One region of the Variovorax sp. BGA-UO-ETr-C22 genome, then DNA from elsewhere that is predicted to be linked to it. Evidence: predicted binding sites of a transcription regulator. Region 1 holds the regulator's gene; the other holds the start of a gene.
What was found. Region 1 encodes sigma-54, which starts transcription at its own class of promoters, with help from an activator protein. Its sites were predicted from a motif close to TGGCANGNAANCTGCTTT; they were not measured.

Region 1 (5,675 bases):
CCGGCAAGGTCGAGGTGGTCGAGTTCTTCTCGTACAACTGCCCGCATTGCAATGACTTCGAGCCCTCGCTCGAAGCCTGGGTCAAGGCAGCCCCGAAGGAAGTGGCCTTCCGCCGCATCCCGGTGCCCTTCGTGGGCAACGACGTCGAAGCCAAGCAGCGCCTGTACTTCACGCTCGAAGCCATGGGCAAGCTCGACGAGTACCACCCGAAGGTCTTCGCCGCGATCCACGCGCAGCGCCAGAACCTGAACGGCGACGCCAACATCCAGGCCTGGGCCGAGCGTGCCGGCCTCGACGGCGCCAAGTTCAAGGAAACCTTTGCGTCCTTCGGCGTGGCCAGCAAGGCCCGCCGCGCGGCGCAGCAGACCGAGGCCTACAAGGTCGCCGGCGTGCCGGCCCTGGCCGTGGCGGGCCGCTGGTATGTGGACGGCGAAACCGCCGGCAGCATGTCCAAGGTGCTGCAGGTCGCGACCTTCCTCATCGGCGAAGCCAAGAAGGGCTGACCGACCCGGCGACCTGCTTTCTTGGTCGAATGCAAGGCCCGCTTCGGCGGGCTTTTTCATTGGCGGCGGTGGGCAATTGCCATCCCACGCATACAATGTTTCAGAGCAAGTTTCGTGCCTTTATGACATTGCCCTCCATCCCCACATTCCCCACCCTTCGTCGCCTCGGCCGCCTGGCTTTCGGCGCGCTGTTGCTGGCCGGCGCCGCCTCGGGCGCCCTGGCCGAAACCGCCGACCGCACCAAGCCGATGAACATCGAGTCCGACTCGATGCGCTACGACGACCTGAAACAGACCAGCGTGTTCACCGGCAACGTGCTGGTCACGAAGGGCACGATCATCATCCGCGGCGCGCGGCTGGACGTGCGCCAGGACGCCGAGGGCTACCAGTACGGCGTGGTCACGGCGGCGCCCGGCAAGCTGGCCTATTACAAGCAGAAGCGCAACGCCGGCGACGAGTGGATCGAGGGCGAGTCGGAAGTCATCGAGTACGACAGCCGCGCCGACAACGTCAAGTTCATCCGCCGCGCCGTCATGCGCCGGCTGATCGGCGCCACGGCCAACGACGAGAGCAGCGGCGCGCTGATCGTCTACGACCAGAGCAACGACACCTACACCGTCAACGGCTCCCTCGTGCCGCCGAACGCCGGCGTCTCGGCGGGCGGCGGCGGGCGCGTCAAGGCCATCCTCACGCCGAAGGCCGCCGCGGCCCCGGCGGCGGGCGGTTCCGCACCGGCAGCCGGCGGCAAGAAGCCCGCGGCCCCGGCACCCACTCCCGCGCCCGGCGCCGGGCTGCGCCCGAGCACCACGCTGGGCGGCACCGAAGGGGAAGGGCGCAAGTGATCGAAACCGCAGGAACCCAGACCGCCGACGGCATTCCGGGCAGCCGCCTCGTGGCGCGCGGCCTCAAGAAGAGCTACGGCAGCCGCACGGTCGTGAAAGACGTCTCGCTCGACGTGCAAAAGGGCGAGGTCGTCGGACTGCTCGGCCCCAACGGCGCGGGCAAGACCACCTCGTTCTACATGATCGTCGGGCTGGTGCGCGCCGACGCTGGCGAGATCACCATCGACGGCGAGCCCATCGCCCACATGCCCATTCACCGCCGCGCGCGCATGGGCCTGAGCTACCTGCCGCAGGAAGCCTCGATCTTCCGCAAGCTCACCGTCGAGGAAAACGTGCGCGCCGTGCTCGAGCTGCAGCGCGAGCCCGACGCCAACGGCCGCATGATGCCGCTGACCAAGCAGCACACCGAAGAGCGCCTGGCCGACCTGCTGGCCGACCTGCGCGTGGACCACCTGCGCGATTCGCCCGCGCTCGCGCTGTCGGGCGGCGAGCGCCGCCGCGTCGAGATCGCGCGCGCACTGGCCACCCAGCCGCGCTTCATCCTGCTGGACGAGCCCTTCGCCGGCATCGACCCGATCGCCGTGATCGAGATCCAGCGGATCATCAGTTTCCTGAAAGAGCGCGGCATCGGCGTGCTCATCACCGACCACAACGTGCGTGAGACGCTGGGCATCTGCGATCACGCGTTCATCATCAGCGACGGGCACGTGCTGGCACAAGGCACACCCTCGGAGATCGTCGACAACGCCGAGGTACGCAGGGTGTACCTGGGCGAGCACTTCCGCATGTAAGGGCGGGGGCGGTTCCTATGAAGCAAGGGCTGTCCCTTCGCGTCTCGCAGCATCTGGCCTTGACGCCTCAGCTGCAGCAGTCGATCCGGCTTCTGCAGCTCTCCACGCTCGAACTGAGCCAGGAGGTGGAGCAGATGCTGGACGAGAACCCGTTCCTCGAGCGCACCGCGGAAGAAGCGGCGCGCGAGGAATTCGGGCTGGACACGGCCGACGCGCCGGTGCCGCGCGACGACGCGGGCGAGGGCGAGGCCGAGTTCACGCCGTCCGCCGCCAGCACGTCCTCCACCTCCAGCGACACCACCACCTCGACCCCCGACACCGACGGCCCCGCCGCCGAGATCGCCGAGCGCGAGCCCGACTGGGAAGGCGACGGCACCGTCGACATGGCGCCCGACGACAGCGAGTGGGGCAGCGACGCGCCCGCGCGCCAGAACAACCTGGGCGACGACGAGCGTGCCGACGCCACCGAACTCGCGCGCAGCCAGGAGTCGCTGCAGTCGTTCCTGCACCGCCAGGCGTTGAGCCTGCGGCTGAACGAAAACGACTGCGCCGCGCTGCGCTTCCTGATCGAGTCGCTCAACGACGACGGCTACCTCGAAGACTCGCTGCCCGCATTGGCCTCGGGCCTGGCGGGCGACGACAACGACCAGTTCGACGACCTCGTGCACCACTTCCAGGTGGCGCTGGGCCTGCTGCAGAGCCTGGAGCCGGTGGGCGTCGGCGCGCGCGACCTCGGCGAATGCCTGAGCATCCAGCTGAAGGCGCTCGCCAGCGAAGACGAGACCGAGGCCGAAGCGCTCATCCGCAAGACCGCCATCGCGATCTGCAAGCAGCCCATGGAGCTGCTCGCGCGGCGCGACTTCAAGCGCCTGGCCACGCTCACGCGCACCAACGAAGACCTGGTGCGCTCGGCGCTGCAGGTCATTGCGCGGCTCGAGCCCAAGCCGGGGCGCCGCTTTGTCGACGTCGAACGCAACATCGTCATTCCCGACGTGATCGTCACCAAGACCGGGCGCGGCACCAACGTGAAGTTCCGCGTCATGCTCAACCCCGAGGTCATGCCGCGCCTGCGCGTGCACGACATCTACGCCGGTGCGCTCAAGTCGCACAAGGGCGAGGGCAGCCAGGCGCTGTCGCAGCGGCTGCAGGAGGCGCGCTGGTTCATCAAGAACATCCAGCAGCGCTTCGACACCATCCTGCGCGTGAGCAACGCCATCGTCGAGCGCCAGAAGAGCTACTTCGTGCACGGCGAGCTGGCCATGCGCCCGCTGGTGCTGCGCGAGATCGCCGACGAGCTGGGCCTGCACGAGTCGACCATCTCGCGCGTGACCACCGCCAAGTACATGGCCACGCCCTTCGGCACGGTCGAGCTGAAGTACTTCTTCGGTTCGGCGCTGGGCACCGAGACCGGTGGCAATGCGTCGAGCACCGCGGTGCGCGCGCTGATCAAGCAGTTCGTGAGTTCCGAGAGCATCAAGAAGCCGCTGTCCGACAGCCAGATCTCCGAGATGCTGAAAGAGCAGGGCATCGAGTGCGCGCGCCGCACCGTCGCCAAGTACCGCGAAGCGCTGCGCATCGCACCGGCCAACCTGCGCAAGGCTCTGTAGAAAGCCCACGATGACCCGTCGCCTGCTGTCGCGCTGGGGGCATTGGGTTCTTGTTGTGGCTGCGGCGCTGCTGTTCGCCGGCTGCGCCACGCTGCCCGACGAGGCACCGCGCCCGCCCACCAAGGCCATCGCCGTCTCGGCCGACACCGCGCTCGGCAAGATCGCGCTGGCCTCGCAGCCCGACCCCGACCTCAGCGGCTTTCGCCTGATGCCCGGCGGCGATTTCGCCTTCGACACGCGGCTGCAGCTGGCGCGCCGCGCGCAGCGCACGCTCGACGTGCAGTACTACCAGATCGAGAACGACGAGACCGGCCGCTACCTGCTGCGCACCCTGCGCGATGCGGCCCAGCGCGGCGTGCGCGTGCGCCTGTTGATGGACGACCTGTACACGTCCGGCGAAGACGAGCTGCTGCTTGGCCTGGCCGCCACGCCGAACGTGGAGCTGCGCCTGTTCAACCCGTTCCCGGCCGGGCGCGGCAGCCTGCTCAAGCGCTTCACCGCGTCGCTGTTCGACTTCAGCCGCGTCAACCGCCGCATGCACAACAAGCTCTTCATCGCCGACGGCGCGATGGCCGTGGCGGGCGGGCGCAACATCGGCAACCAGTACTTCCGCCGCACCACCGGCCCGAACTTCATCGACCTCGACACCTTCGTCACGGGTGCGCTGATCCCGCGCCTGGGCGTGCTGTTCGACCAGTACTGGAACAGCCCGCACGTGCGCCCGATCGGCGCGGTCGTGCACACCGACCTGCCGCGCGAGGAACTGCAGCGCCGCTTCGACGCCGCCACCGGCCCCGACACCACGCCGCCGCCGCCCAGGCCCGCGCCCAACGACCTGCTCGGCTACAGCCCGGTGGCCGACGACCTCGACGCCGGCAAGCTCGGCCTGATCTGGACCACCGCCGAGGCTTATGCCGATTCACCCGACCGCGTGATCGGCAAGACCGCGTCGTATGGCGGCGTGCCGCTGCTCGACGTGGACAGCGTGCGCTACAACGTGGTCGAGCAGATGCGCCGCGCGCGCAGCGAGGTGACGCTGGTCTCGCCCTACCTGATCCCGGGCGCGTCGGGGCTGGAGGTGATGCGCGAGATCCGCGGGCGCAACGTGAAGATCAGCGTGGTCACCAACTCGCTCGCCGCCACCGACGAGCCACTGGTGCACACTGCCTACCGCCGCTACCGCGCCGACATGCTGGCGCTGGGCGCCGAGCTGCACGAGCTGAGTTCCGCGCGCACGCGGCGCAGCGTGCGCCTCGGCCTGTTCGGCACGTCCGTCGGGCGGCTGCACGCCAAGTCGGCGGTGATCGACCAGCGCATCCTGTTCGTCGGCTCGATGAATTTCGATCCGCGCTCCGAGATTCACAACACCGAGATCGGCCTGTTCATCCGCAGCCCCGAGATGGCGCAGCAGACCCTGAAGCTGCTCGACGTGCTCAAGCAGCAGGGCGCCTACCGGCTGCGTTTTGCCGAAGGCGCCGATGCGGGCGCAGTCGGCTCGCGGCGCATCGAATGGGTCAGCGAGGAAGGCGGCAAGACCACCGTGCTGCACGAAGAGCCCGACTCGGGCTTCTGGGACCGCACCATGCTCGAACTGCTGTCGCCGCTCACGCCCGAGAGCCTGCTCTAGTGCCTCAGGTGCCGCGCACGGCCGACCACACGAGCCGCAGGCCCAGCAGGCCCATCACGCCGCCGGCCGCGCGGTCGATCCAGGTCTTGTAGCGCAGGTAGGCCGCGCGCGGCGCGGCCGAGGACAGCGCCAGCGCGACGATCGCGTACCAGCCCGTCTCGATGCAGAAGATCACGGCTGGCACCGCGAGCGCCAGCACCAGCGGCACCTCGCGCGGCAGGAAGGCCGCGAAGATGCTCGCGTACACCACCGCCGTCTTCGGGTTGCTGATCTGCGTGGCCAGGCCGAGCAGGAAGGTGCGTCCG
Region 2 (5,675 bases), on a different contig from region 1:
TCCCCCACCCGTACCGCTCAGAAACTTTTCGAACCCTTTCAATTTCTTCTGGATGAATGCCGCTCATGGGCTCCATTTTTACCACTTCAGCCACCTCCAAAAAGCCAGTTAGCATCTGGGTGGAGGGCAGGGAAATTTCTTTTTTCTCACCTATGCCTGCAGCCTGATATTGCAGCTCACTCCAAGTGCGCTCCCAGTGAAAGTACTCAGATACCAGCAAAAAGGCACCCCAAGCAATCAAAAGGGAAACTCCGAAAAAAAAACTCCGCAATGAAGCCACGAGCCATGTAAATTTCGGTTTGGCCGACTTCATTTCCTTACCAAGAACGGCACCCGCGATCAAGCTTACCGGCAACAAGAAATACAAGTAATTTATCGGATACTCGAAGAGAGCATGGAAAAAAATTGTCGCCACCGCCAGAAGCAAAGTTAGTTGCGTCGAACTTTTCGCCAACCCGATTCCGCGCCTAGCCCCAATAAATAAAAGAAAAACCATACCCACTGCGATTGGAATCCCCATCCAAAGCATCAAATCAAGAAAAATATTGTGCGCCGACTCAAGGTATATATGCAGTGCACGATGATCCATTGCGACAACTTGCTGGGCAATTGGCACCTGATTCCATCCGTAGCCGAACCAGGGTGCTCGGCTTATTGCATCAATCATTTGATGCCATATCTCCAACCTTAAATCCGAACCAAAGCGATCAACCAATGAAGATTGACCTACATCAAGGAGTAAGATTTTATTAATCCCTGTCAGCCATAAAAATGCCGACGAGAAAAACAAAAATGAAATCAGCACACCTTGGGTTGATATCTTTGCCTTTACTCTTTTTCGGCAAAGTAGCCATGAAAATGAAATCAAAACCCCTGCAATCAATGCACTCCGAGATTGCGTCAGCGCCAATCCAAATGAAAGTATTGCGCTTATAAACAACAAAAAAGTGGCACTGGCCTTCCTGATTTCATACAGATATATCAGACTCAACTGCCCGAGAAGAAGCAATGTCGCCAGCTGATTTGGCTGAGCCATATTTGCATATGGCCGCCCACCGGAGCGCAGGTCAATGACAAACACCCCAAGCCACCCCAATCCCAGCCATTGATGCAACTGAATGAAAACAGAAACAACAGAAGATATTAAAAAAGCAAAAAAAAGAAGCGTCACCCCCTTATTTTCCTTGGAAGCATTGAATCTGGATAAAAATCGCTCTCCAAAGAAAAAAGCCAGCCCCCCCCCTAACAGGTATAGAGCCGCGACAAAGGCATCGGAAAAATAAAAAACCTTTCCAACTAAAAACTGAATCAAAGGGACCGCAACAAGAACAAGCACTGCAATCAGAGCCAGTGGATGTTTAGTCCGCGCTGAGTCGATCAACGAAACAGCCAACAACGGAAAAAAAGCAACTCCCGCCATCATTTCCTGATGGAATGTTAGCCATGGCAAATAATGATTCGGCAAAAGATATGCAAGGGGCAAAAAACACCCCAGCCATAGCATCGAGTATCGGGAGATTTTTTCCATAAAAAAAGGCGTGCAAATTGCACGCCATTTTCTTTTTATCTAGATTATCCGCCGCGGCACGAACCCGGCAGGTATTTGGGATCGATTGCAGTTCCCGCTGTGTACGGACCGCAAATCCAGCGATTGATGGTCCCCCCCGGCGTGGGCGCAGCAACTGCAGTCGCACTGGTAGAGGGCGTCATCGAAATTTGCTTGCTCAAGGCACCCTTGAGATCGGCAGCAGCTGTCGTCGTGATAATGATCACGCCAGTATTGGTGGTCGCGACAGATTGGACATATTTCGTGGCGGCGCTCGACGCACTGCCTTGCTCGCAACCCCAGTTGTTGGCAGCAGGCAAAGAAGCACCGGTCGCGCTTTGCACGGTCTCAGTGATGCTCGTGCGGCACGCAGAGCCCGCCAGAATTGCCTCGGAAACCTTCGCACGGATGGTGTAGTCCTGATACGCCGGCAGCGCCACAGCAGCCAAGATACCAATGATCGCCACAACGATCATCAATTCGATCAGGGTGAAACCCTTTTGCACATTGCGTGCGATAGAACGACGGTTCATTCATTAACTCCAGGTTGGTTTGTAGAGCCCGGGAACCAGCCCGGAGCGAGGAACCTTCCGCAGCATCCGTGCCACCCGGTTTCCCCACTCTGCAGCCCTCGATCGGGCCGCCTTTGGTCACAAGATGGTTACATGATGTGACACAACTCGCACTCAGATGCCAATTGTGTCGACAAATTTGTCATGCCCGACCAGGCCCTGTCAGAAGGTCAGCACCCCATCCGCCTTGAGCCAGCGGATGTCCCGCTGCGCCAAGCCCGCCACCTCCCGCCCCGCCAGCATCTCGATCTGGCTCATGATTTCTTCGGTCTCCGCCGGCTTGGTGTGGGTGATGTAGATCGGGTACTGCTTGCCCGGATCGATCTGCGCCAGCTCGTGCGCCAGGGCCACCGGCGACAGGTGCAGGCTGCGTTCGGCCAAGGCCTCCTCGCGGGAGCTGAAGGCCGTCTCGATGACCAGCATCGCCACGTCGATCGCGTTGATGCGCTCCCAGAAGGGCGGGTTGCGCTCGGTATCGCCGCTGAAGACCCAGTGAGCGCCGCCTTCGGCCCGGCGGATGGCGAAGCCGCAGGCCGGCACGGTGTGGACTGCCGGCAGCACCTCGATCAGCTTGGGGGCGTCGCGGCCCAGCTCGAGGCGCTGCCCGACGGTGATCTCGTGAAAGCTCACGAACGGCGATTCGGGGCTGGGAATGCGCTCGAAATTCGGCCAGATGACGTTGTTGAATACATGCGCCCGCAGCGCGTCGATGGTGGCGGCCAATGCATGCACGCGCAGGGGCCGGGCGCGGCGGCTGCCGACGGCGTCGAGCATCAGGGGCAGGGCGGCGATGTGGTCGAGGTGCGAGTGGGTGAGCACCACGTCGTCGATGGCGGCCATCTCGTCGAGGGTGAGGTCGCCGACGCCCGTGCCGGCGTCCACGAGCAGGTCCGCATCGACCAGGAACGAGGTGGTGCGGCAGTCCTTGGCGATGGCGCCCGAGCAACCCAGCACGCGAACCTGCATTGTGGAAGACCCCTTGTATGCGTCTGTCGTCATTTGGTGTCGAACCGGGTGGCGCCGTCCCAGTCCGGGTCTTGCGGGCGAAGCGCCATCGAGGCTAAACGCTGGGCGTAGAGCTGGTAAAGGACTTTTTTCGCATCCGCGGCGAGCAGGGGAGCCAGCAAGTTCCGGCCCAGCGCCCAATCCTGGCGGCGGTAGGCGGCGAGCACCTGGCTCCAACGGTCGAGTTGCTGCCGTGTGTCCTGCGCCTCGGCTGTGGCTTCCGGCGCAAGCGGGGTGTAGATGGCGACGGCCTGGGCCTTGCCCTTGACGCGCACGCTGTCGAGTTCCTGCCAGACGAAGCCGGGCGCCGCCTCGCGGGTGGTGCCGCTGGCCACGATCTCGACCCCGTAGTGTCCGCTCAGGCCCTCCAGCCGGGACGCGAGATTGACCGCGTCGCCGACCACGGTATAGCTGCGGCGCGCGGTCGAGCCCATGTCGCCGACGCTCATGAGGCCGCTGTTCAAACCGATGCCCGCGCTGATTTCGGGGCGGCCGTTGGCGCGGTGCTGGCGGTTGATGTCGTGCACGGCGGCCGCCATGTCGATCGCCGCCTGCACGGCGAGCGCGGCATGGCCGGGGGTGTCGATGGGTGCGCCCCAGAAGGCCATGACGCAGTCGCCCATGTATTTGTCGACGGTGCCGCGGTGCGCGCTGATCACCTCGGTGAGCCGGCTGAAGACGGTGTTCAGGAAGGCCTGCAGCTCGGCCGGCGCCATCTGCTCGGACAGCCGGGTGAAGTCCCGCATGTCACAGAACATCACGGTCATTTCCTTGCTCTCGGCGCGCATGCTGTAGCGGCCGGGGCGCACGAGCATTTCGTCGACCAGCTGCGGCGGCACGTAGGTGCCGAAGAGCCGCACCAGCCCGCGCCGCGCGCGCGATTCGACGAAGTAGCCCCAGCTCATGTTGAGCGCGAAGGCCAGCGCCACCATGACGAGCGCCGACGCCAGCGGGAGCACGAGGCTATGGCCGACGTAGAGCCAGGTGTTGAGGCCGACCAGCGCGGCGACCACGCCGGCGCCGAACAGCACGGCGCGCGATGCGGACAGCAGCGACAGCCCGAACGCGAGCAGCAGCCCCGCCGTCAGCACGGTCAGCACTTCGTAGCCCGGCGCGTAGTCGGGCACGGCCAGCAGGCGCCGGTCGAGCAGGCCCGAGACGATGTTGGCGTGCACTTCGACGCCCGGGAACGCCGCGCCGACCGGGGTGGCTCGCAGGTCCTGCAGGCCGGGCGCGGTGGCGCCGAGCAGCACGATCTTGTCCTTCAACTCGCCCGGCGCCAGTCGGCCCTCGAGGACGTCGGCAGCGGCCACGTAGCGGAACGACCCCGCGCGCGGACCGCCGGGGCCGCGAAACGGCACCTGCAGGCTGGCACTCTGGTCGACCGGGATACGCAGCGACCCCAGCACCAGCGCCTGCAGGCGCGGAAAGTTGCCGTCGCCGGCCACGAGCGCCGGCCGCACGGGCGGCGAGCCGTTCGCCAGCCGGTACACCGCCAGCGCCAGCGACTCGTAGTGCCCGGGCGACGCATGCTCGCCTTCGTAGCGGGCGATGAGCGGCACGCTGCGGATCACGCCGTCGTCGCTGCCGTCACCGACCAGGGTGTTCAGGAACCCCGCGACCGGCGCCGCGCGCCCCAGCACCGGCAGGCTGGCGCCAAAGCCGTTCCAGAGCGTGACGAAGGAAGCATGGGGCGGAAAGGCGTCGGGTGGCAGCACGGGCGTCGCCGGCAGCAGCCCCTTGGCGCTGGGCTGTTCGGTGCGGGTGAAGTAGTAGCCGAGCGCCACGGGCTGGCCACGCAGGGCCTGGGCCAGTGTGGCGTCGTGGTCGAGGGTGGGGGCGAGCTGGTCGATCTCGGCAGCGAGGCCCGGCACGCCGCTCAATGGCCCGGCTGCGATCTCCTTCAAGCGCCCGAGGCCGGAGCTGCGATCGGGCTCAAGAAACATCACGTCGAAGCCGAGCACGGCCACGTGCTGGCGGGCCAGCAGTTCCGTCGTGAGGCTGGCGATCTTGTCGCGCGGCCAGGGCCACTGGCCCTCGCGCGCCAGGCTGGCGTCGTCGACATCGACGATCACGACCCGCGTGTCGGGCGTGCCCGGCATGGTGGCGCGCAGGCGGGCGTCGTAGATCAGGTGGTCCAGGTGCTCGATCACGCCCAGCCGCCAGGCGCCGGTGGCATGGAGCAGCGCCAGCAGCACCGGTAGCAGCGTGATGGCGATGCGCGGCCAGTGCCGCCGCAATGCGCTCATGGCTGGTCAGCCTTGGACAACAGATGCCTGCCGGCAAAAAAACGGGGGGCGGAGCGGGGCGCCGGAAGCGGCTCAGATCCGGACGAACTGCATGCGCGAGGCGCCGCCGAGTTCGAGCACGTCGCCTTCCTGCAGCGCGACGGCCTCGGCGCCCAGCGGGGCGCCGTTGAGCGTGACGCTGCCGACGACGGTGGCCGCCACGTAGCCCTGGCGGCGGCGGGTGACGACGGCCACGGCGACGCCGGGCTTGCCGATGGTGGTGACCACCTTCTGCAGCGGGACGTCCTGGCCTTCGTTGGCGCC

Region 2: a site for sigma-54 is predicted at 2,136-2,153, ahead of AC57B8_RS22080 (pilin). Genes of this name have one in related genera too.

The regions. Positions count from the first base shown of each region.
Region 1 covers NZ_JCAQPA010000009.1:567,813-573,487, forward strand. The annotation lists gene AC57B8_RS12175 (thiol:disulfide interchange protein DsbA/DsbL) at 1-503, shown strand, start outside; gene lptA (lipopolysaccharide transport periplasmic protein LptA) at 626-1,345, shown strand; gene lptB (LPS export ABC transporter ATP-binding protein) at 1,342-2,136, shown strand; gene rpoN (RNA polymerase factor sigma-54) at 2,154-3,743, shown strand; gene AC57B8_RS12195 (phospholipase D family protein) at 3,754-5,370, shown strand; gene AC57B8_RS12200 (LysE family translocator) at 5,375-5,675, opposite strand, start outside.
Region 2 covers NZ_JCAQPA010000011.1:467,295-472,969, reverse strand. The annotation lists gene AC57B8_RS22085 (O-antigen ligase family protein) at 1-1,528, opposite strand, end outside; gene AC57B8_RS22080 (pilin) at 1,573-2,079, opposite strand; gene AC57B8_RS22075 (3',5'-cyclic-nucleotide phosphodiesterase) at 2,281-3,084, opposite strand; gene AC57B8_RS22070 (CHASE2 domain-containing protein) at 3,114-5,372, opposite strand; gene AC57B8_RS22065 (FHA domain-containing protein) at 5,445-5,675, opposite strand, start outside.